2 regions of the Bacillus sp. iso_77 genome follow, and region 2 is predicted to be linked to the other one. Evidence: predicted binding sites of a transcription regulator. Region 2 holds the regulator's gene; the other holds the start of a gene.
The links. Region 2 encodes CtsR, which represses protease genes until heat stress. Its sites were predicted from a motif close to ATGGTCAATAAAGGTCAAACA; they were not measured.
Positions count from the first base shown of each region.

Region 1 (4,223 bases), 750 kb from region 2:
TGAATTATATGGACACCTCAGCAGAAGCGGTTCTGATGAACATTTCCAATCGATTAAAGCATCACAATGGAAAATTGATGATTGTAGGGCTTCAATCACAGCCAAAAGAGCTTTTGCATCGTACCGGTCTTTTCCATCACATTGGAAAGCAGCATTTCTTTGAACGAACGGATGATATTTCACCACAGCAGCTATAAAAGGCTAAAAAAAGCACGTGACATGTCGGTCACGTGCTTTTTACCTGCTCTTTTTCACTAGAAAACCGTTGTGTAAGTTTCTGTTGATGGGAAGAGAAGACCTCTTCTACTGTTACATCATAGAGATCAGCTAGAACTAGTAGATTTCCTAAGACATCCCCCATTTCTTCAATAAGGTCCTTTCTTAACGCGGCGACCTCCTGTGTTTTCTCATCAGGTCGATCGCGTCCAATTTCGACCGCCCTGACTGCACGAGCGAGTTCTCCTGTTTCTTCCATCAGGAAACCTAACCTGATAAACGGCCCGTATTCTGTCCAATTTCTCATTTTGTAGAAATCTTTGATCCATTTTTCCATTTCAGTTGTTTGCATTCTCTTTATACAGCTCCTTATATGGTGTTCATCTTCTAATTTTACACTATATATAGATGGAGTGGCTGTTTCTTTACAATGAATTATAGTAGAATGAGTGGGTGAAGAAATCATAGAGAGAGATGGAGCTGTTTTGATGAAAACGATTTGTGTGTTTGCTGGTTCGAATCCAGGTGTGAATGACATCTACAAACAAAAAGCTGTCGAGCTAGGGGCTTATATGGCAGAGCAAGGAATCCGTCTTGTATACGGCGGCTCACGAATTGGCTTAATGGGAGCTATAGCGGATGAGGTGTTAAAAAACGGCGGGCAAGTGATCGGAGTCATGCCACAAGGGCTTTTTAGAGGAGAGGTTGTGCATCAAGAGCTCACTGAACTCATTGAAGTCAAAGGAATGCATGAACGAAAAGCGAAAATGAGCGAGCTGGCCGATGGGTTTATTGCCATGCCAGGTGGTTTTGGTACATACGAAGAATTATTTGAGGTGCTATGCTGGGCGCAAATTGGCATCCATCAAAAGCCAATCGGATTGTATCAAGTGAATCAGTATTTCAAACCGCTCCTCGACATGGTGACGTTCAGTGTACAGGAAGGTTTTTCGAATGAATCACACCTTCAATTGCTGCATGCCTCTGGAGAACCGGAAGAATTGATTTCACAGATGGCTTCCTATCAAACACCGTCTCTTCAGCAGAAATGGACGGAGCTGTCTTAAAACAGATGCATAACAAAAAACCGCCTGTTCAAAGAGCAGGCGGTTTGTTTTGTGATTATTTTTGTTCTTCTGTATTACGGGTCAAGACTTTGTCAATGAGTCCGTATTGAAGTGCTTCTTCCGCTGTTTTGAAGTTGTCACGATCTGTATCGCGCTCAATGACTTCAATTGGCTGACCAGTACGTTCAGCAAGTACTTGGTTCAGTTTATCGCGTAAAGAAAGGATTCGTTTTGCCGCAATTTCAATTTCTGTTGCTTGACCTTGCGCACCACCTAGTGGTTGGTGAATCATCACTTCACTATTTGGAAGGGCATAACGCTTACCTTTTTCACCAGCAGCAAGCAGGAACGCACCCATAGATGCAGCCATACCAATACAAATAGTTGATACCTTTGGTTTAATAAATTGCATCGTATCGTAAATGGCCATACCAGCTGTGATCGAACCGCCAGGGCTGTTAATGTAGATAGAAATATCTTTTTCTGGATCCTCGGCTTCTAAGAAGAGAAGCTGTGATACGATGGAGTTGGCAACATTGTCATCGATCGCAGAACCAAGCATGATAATACGGTCTTTTAAAAGACGAGAATAAATGTCGTAAGCTCTTTCCCCACGATTTGTTTGCTCAATGACTGTAGGTATTAAATTCATAATGTTCCTCCTTCACCTTTTAGGTAAGTATGTAATTCAATGATACATTTTTGGTCAATAAAGGTCAAACAAAATGCTGACCTAAAATCAAATACCCCTATCCATTTTCCCCAAAACTCTTCCACTTCAAACCATCATATGAGTATATGTATGGGAATGAAGAAAATGCATCGACAGGGATAGCGATTAATCATTGCTTTCTTGCAGCATTTCCCTTATAATTTGATATGCTGACGTTCAAAAAACATATCGTGCGCTCGTAGCTCAGTTGGATAGAGCGGTGGTTTCCGGTACCACGTCTGCCGGGGGTTCGAATCCCTCCGAGCGCGTCTATAGGATCCGATGGATCATTTATGAAAGAACTTGAAAACCCTTTGAAATAAAGGGTTTTTTTGTTTTTTATGAGTGGTGTTGTGTGAGTAAATTGAGAGGAACTCTTCACTATGTATCAGCATTTAAGTGAAGTAGTTCATTTTGTATCGAAAAACACAGATTACAATTGTTAAAAAGACAAATTTTCTTTATGATAGCGATCAAGTAAAGTTTAATTGGTGTAAAATCATTGCATCAACAATATTCTCAAAGCTTGTTCAACGAAAAGGAACGAAAAGGGCAGAATTCCTTAATAAGGAGGCACTAATGAATTGTGAAAGTGTTTTACATCAAATTGAAGTAGCTGTTAAAACATTGATAAAAATAGTAAGTCAATTAGAAGAAACTGATTTAGAAAAAAGACCAACACCTCATAAGCAGTCTATCGGAGAGTTGCTGGAACACATTGCGATCATTTGTGAAGCTGACTGGCGTATTGCGAATGAGGCGACCCAAGAAGAGATGGAAACATTTTATGCTAATGTAGCATATAAAACTGTAAAGTCGATAGAAAATGGCTTAATGACTAATTTTCATGCATTAAAAAATAATTATATGAAATTATCGGACGCAGAGCTACTGTCTCGTACCACTTCCTATTGGGGTGTGACATATACAAGGTATGAATGGTTGTTAGAGATATTAGCACACGTTTATCATCATAGGGGGCAAGTACACGCTATGCTTGTTCACTGTTACGATAAAGACCCTAAAATTTCTATGTTTGAATAACTGTCCTCAATTCAAATCACCATCGTGTTGGTTCAAGTAATGTCAATTATACGTTCTTCGAGTTCATGCTCGACCTAGTTCACGATAGAAAAAGGTCTCTCAAACCCTTCTCCATTAAGAGAGGGGCTTTTGTGTGGCGTTCACTTCTAAAACTTTACATCTATACCAAACTATTTATGCTATAATTAATAATCATTCTCAATTAAAGGTGGTTTCGTAAGTGAAAAAAATGATTTGGTTTATGAGTCTGCTGGCAGTATTGTTGGTGGCTTGCGGGCAGAAAGACAATAAAGAACAAGAATCAAATACTCGTACATATACAACTGAAACGGGTGAAAAGATCACCATCCCTGACAAGCCGAAACGAATTGTTGTGTTAACAGCACAGCTTGGAAATTTTAAAAAGTTAGGTGTGACACCTGTTGGCATGACAGATGTTTATCCTAAATCATCCTTTTTAGATGAAACAGGTGTGAAGAGGGTGCCGATAGAAAATGTGGAGGCAATCGCCAAACTGAAGCCTGATCTCATCATTGCGTATTCACAAAATGATCAAGTTGAGAAATATAAAAAGATCGCAAAAACAATTACTTTCACAACAAGTGAACATAGCTTTAAAGAGATGCATATTGAAATCGGAAAGATTCTTGGAAAAGAATCGTTAGCCAAAAAACAAATACAAGAAATGGACGAGCAGCTGAAAAAAGACGGCAAAGAGGTCAAAGCAAAAATTGGTGAAGACAAGACGTTCTCTATCATGGATGTGCAGCCTAAGCAAGTGTATTTATTTGGTACAGACTTTGGCCGCGGTGGGGAGGTCATCTATCAAGGGTATGGATTTAGCCTGCCTGAAAAAGCGGAGAAAGCTCTTCCGAAAGAAGGGTATCTCGGTATTTCATTAGAAGAGATGAATGAGTATACAGGTGACTATTTACTTGTACCAACAAAGGATGGAAAAGCACCTAATCTAGATATCACAGGTAGCGGTGTATGGAAGAAGAATAAAGCAGTGAAACAAGGACATGTTTTATCCTATTCAATCAAAGAATTTATCTATGCTGATCCAATCTCAATTGAAAAACAGTCTGCTGCGTTTAAAAAAATGCTGCTCAAAAATTAATAGAAAAAAGACAAAGCACTTAAAAAGGAGGCTTTGTCTTTTTTTCTGCTATCCTCTTAAAATA
Region 1 covers NZ_CM149683.1:3,092,674-3,096,896, reverse strand. Annotated here, with positions in the region: gene AC0VYC_RS16025 (SulP family inorganic anion transporter) at 1-197, shown strand, start outside; gene AC0VYC_RS16020 (MazG nucleotide pyrophosphohydrolase domain-containing protein) at 227-568, opposite strand; gene AC0VYC_RS16015 (LOG family protein) at 705-1,283, shown strand; gene clpP (ATP-dependent Clp endopeptidase proteolytic subunit ClpP) at 1,339-1,935, opposite strand; tRNA gene AC0VYC_RS16005 (tRNA-Arg) at 2,189-2,264, shown strand; gene AC0VYC_RS16000 (DinB family protein) at 2,575-3,039, shown strand; gene AC0VYC_RS15995 (ABC transporter substrate-binding protein) at 3,269-4,159, shown strand.
Region 1: a site for CtsR is predicted at 1,986-2,006, ahead of clpP (ATP-dependent Clp endopeptidase proteolytic subunit ClpP). Genes of this name have one in related genera too.

Region 2 (4,223 bases):
AAGTTCCGACCCGCACGAAAGGCGCAACGATCTGGGCACTGTCTCAACGAGAGACTCGGTGAAATTATAGTACCTGTGAAGATGCAGGTTACCCGCGACAGGACGGAAAGACCCCGTGGAGCTTTACTGCAGCCTGATATTGAATGTTGGTACAGCTTGTACAGGATAGGTAGGAGCCTTGGAAACCGGAGCGCTAGCTTCGGTGGAGGCATCGGTGGGATACTACCCTGGCTGTATTGACCTTCTAACCCGCTGCCCTTATCGGGCAGGGAGACAGTGTCAGGTGGGCAGTTTGACTGGGGCGGTCGCCTCCTAAAATGTAACGGAGGCGCCCAAAGGTTCCCTCAGAATGGTTGGAAATCATTCGCAGAGTGTAAAGGCACAAGGGAGCTTGACTGCGAGACCTACAAGTCGAGCAGGGACGAAAGTCGGGCTTAGTGATCCGGTGGTTCCGCATGGAAGGGCCATCGCTCAACGGATAAAAGCTACCCCGGGGATAACAGGCTTATCTCCCCCAAGAGTCCACATCGACGGGGAGGTTTGGCACCTCGATGTCGGCTCATCGCATCCTGGGGCTGTAGTCGGTCCCAAGGGTTGGGCTGTTCGCCCATTAAAGCGGTACGCGAGCTGGGTTCAGAACGTCGTGAGACAGTTCGGTCCCTATCCGTCGCGGGCGCAGGAAATTTGAGAGGAGCTGTCCTTAGTACGAGAGGACCGGGATGGACGCACCGCTGGTGTACCAGTTGTTCTGCCAAGGGCATCGCTGGGTAGCTATGTGCGGACGGGATAAGTGCTGAAAGCATCTAAGCATGAAGCCCCCCTCAAGATGAGATTTCCCATTCCGCAAGGAAGTAAGATCCCTGAAAGATGATCAGGTTGATAGGTCTGAGGTGGAAGCGTGGTGACATGTGGAGCTGACAGATACTAATAGATCGAGGACTTAACCTATATTCTAATGTGAAAAATGAACATTGTTATCTAGTTTTGAGAGAACATTCTCTCCATCAGGTTTGGTGGCGATAGCGAAGAGGTCACACCCGTTCCCATACCGAACACGGAAGTTAAGCTCTTCAGCGCCGATGGTAGTTGGGGGTTTCCCCCTGTGAGAGTAGGACGCCGCCAAGCTTGTCAAAGGATCAGTTCCAATCGGAACTGGTCTTTTTTGTGTTTTTGGGACGTTTGGCACCAGATAAATGTGGAAATAATATTGTTAGTTGAGCGATTATCTTGAAAAATCGATCGAAAAAATTTATAGTAAGATTAAAGTCAAATATAGTCAAAGTCAATGGAGGAGGAGGCGGAGTGGCACAAAATATTTCTGATATCATCGAGCAGTATTTGAAGGAAGTCTTGGATCAGAATGGTCGAGAAATATTAGAAATTAAACGCAATGAAATTGCAGATAAGTTTCAATGCGTACCTTCACAAATTAACTATGTTATCAATACACGCTTTACGAGCGAAAGAGGTTATATCGTTGAAAGTAAGCGTGGCGGCGGTGGCTATATCCGTATCATTAAAGTCAAAATGAATGATGAAGTCGATTTATTGAACAACATTATTTCCCAAATATATCATCGTTTATCACAGGCTGCATCTGATCATATCATCATGCGTCTTGTTGAGAACAACATTTTATCCGAAAGAGAAGCAAAGATGATGATTAGTGTCATGGACCGTTCTGTTTTACACATTGATTTACCTGAACGAGATGAACTGAGAGCTCGGATGATGAAAGCGATGTTAAATGCTTTGAAATTAAAGTAAAGCGGGTGAAAAGATTGATTTGTCAAGAATGCAATGAGAGACCAGCCACTTTTCACTTTACGAAAGTAATAAATGGAGAAAAACAAGAAATGCACATATGTGAACAATGTGCAAAAGAAAACAGTGATTCATATGCTATGAGTGGAAACCAAGGTTTCTCGATTCACAACTTATTATCAGGCTTATTGAATATTGATCCTAGCTTTACCACAAGTGCGAATAAAGGATCATCTATTTTTCAAGAGGCAAGAGAAGTGGATCAATGTCCTAAGTGTGGCTTAACTTTTCAGCAATTCAGGAAAACAGGCCGTTTTGGCTGTGCAGAATGTTATCGAACCTTTGATCAGTATTTAAATCCTGTTTTAAGGAAAGTCCATAGTGGAAATACAGTCCATAATGGAAAAGTCCCTAAACGGATTGCCGGCAGTCTGCATGTTCGCCGGAAACTTGAGTTAATGCAGCAAGAACTGAAGCAGCTGATTGAACAGGAAGAGTTTGAAAAAGCAGCGGAAGTTCGAGATCAAATTCGTGCATTAGAGCATGAGCAATCTCAGCAGAGGGAGGGAGATTAACGACATGTCGCTCCAGCATTTTATTCAAGACGCATTAAGTCAATGGATGAAACAGAAAGGACCAGAAAGTGACATTGTTCTAAGCAGTCGTATTCGACTGGCACGCAATCTAGAGCATGTTCGTTTCCCAACTCAGTTTTCTCAAGAGGAGGCTGAAGCTGTTCTTCAGCAATTCGAGCAAAAGTTTGCGAGCCAGGAAGTGAAGGACATTGGAAACTTTGTTCTGATTCGAATGAATGAAACGCAGCCTTTGGCTAAAAGGGTACTTGTTGAAAAGCATTTGATTAGCCCCAATTTAGCAGAATCAAGATTTGGCGGCTGTTTGCTTTCAGAAAATGAAGAAATCAGTGTCATGCTGAATGAGGAAGACCATATTCGTATTCAATGCTTGTTCCCAGGATTTCAGCTGGCTAATGCACTAAAAGCAGCTAACCAAATAGATGACTGGATTGAAGAGCAAGTGGATTATGCGTTTTCAGAAAAGCGAGGATACTTAACGAGCTGTCCGACCAATGTAGGTACAGGTATTAGGGCTTCAGTCATGATGCACTTACCAGCATTAGCCCTGACAAGACAAATGAATCGCATTATTCCTGCAATTAATCAATTAGGTCTTGTGGTCAGAGGAATTTATGGTGAGGGTAGCGAAGCAATAGGGAACATCTTTCAAATTTCAAATCAAATGACACTGGGTCAATCAGAAGAAGATATTGTAGATGACTTGAATAGTGTGACGGCGCAGCTCATTGAACAAGAGCGATCTGCACGTAAGGCATTATATCAGACGTCTAAAATTGAACTTGAAGACAGAGTGTACCGTTCCTTGGGGATTTTGGCTAATTGTCGCATGATTGAATCTAAGGAAACGGCTAAGTGTTTGTCAGATGTGCGACTTGGAATTGATTTAGGTATCATTAAGGGGCTTTCAAGTAATATACTGAATGAACTCATGATTTTGACACAGCCTGGCTTCCTTCAGCAATATTCAGGAGGAGCCTTGGAACCAAATGAAAGAGATATAAAACGAGCAGCAATTATCAGAGAAAGGCTGCGCTTAGAAATGCATAGGAATGGACAGGAGGATGAAACGATATGATGTTTGGAAGATTCACTGAAAGAGCTCAAAAGGTATTAGCACTTGCACAAGAAGAAGCCATTCGCCTAGGCCATAAGAACATCGGTACAGAGCATATTTTACTTGGTCTTGTACGTGAAGGTGAGGGCATCGCCGCAAAAGCATTAGAAGCACTGGGCCTTGTTTCAGATAAAATCCAAAAAGAAGTCGAGAGCTTGATTGGAAGAGGGCAAGAGGTGTCTCAAGCTATTCCTCATTACACACCTAGAGCGAAGAAGGTTACGGAGCTTTCTATGGATGAAGCGAGAAAGCTTGGTCATTCCTATGTAGGGACAGAACATATTCTTTTAGGTCTTATTCGTGAGGGAGAGGGTGTAGCTGCCCGTGTCTTAAATAACCTCGGAGTGAGCTTAAATAAAGCACGCCAGCAAGTATTGCAGCTTCTAGGCAGCAATGAAACGGGTGCATCTGCGTCAGGATCTAATAGCAATGCCAATACACCAACTTTAGATAGCTTGGCAAGAGACTTAACGGCTATTGCGAAAGAGGACAGCTTGGACCCTGTGATTGGCCGCAGCAAAGAAATTCAGCGTGTCATAGAGGTCCTAAGTAGAAGAACAAAGAATAACCCTGTCTTGATTGGAGAGCCTGGTGTTGGTAAAACAGCGATCGCAGAAGGTCTCGCACAGCAAATTATTCACAACGAAGTGCCTGAAATTCTGCGTGATAAACGAGTCATGACACTTGATATGGGAACCGTTGTAGCGGGAACGAAATATCGTGGTGAATTCGAGGATCGTTTGAAAAAA
Region 2 covers NZ_CM149683.1:103,268-107,490, forward strand. Annotated here, with positions in the region: rRNA gene AC0VYC_RS00560 (23S ribosomal RNA) at 1-948, shown strand, start outside; rRNA gene rrf (5S ribosomal RNA) at 1,010-1,125, shown strand; gene AC0VYC_RS00570 (CtsR family transcriptional regulator) at 1,303-1,767, shown strand; gene AC0VYC_RS00575 (UvrB/UvrC motif-containing protein) at 1,782-2,339, shown strand; gene AC0VYC_RS00580 (protein arginine kinase) at 2,344-3,435, shown strand; gene clpC (ATP-dependent protease ATP-binding subunit ClpC) at 3,432-4,223, shown strand, end outside.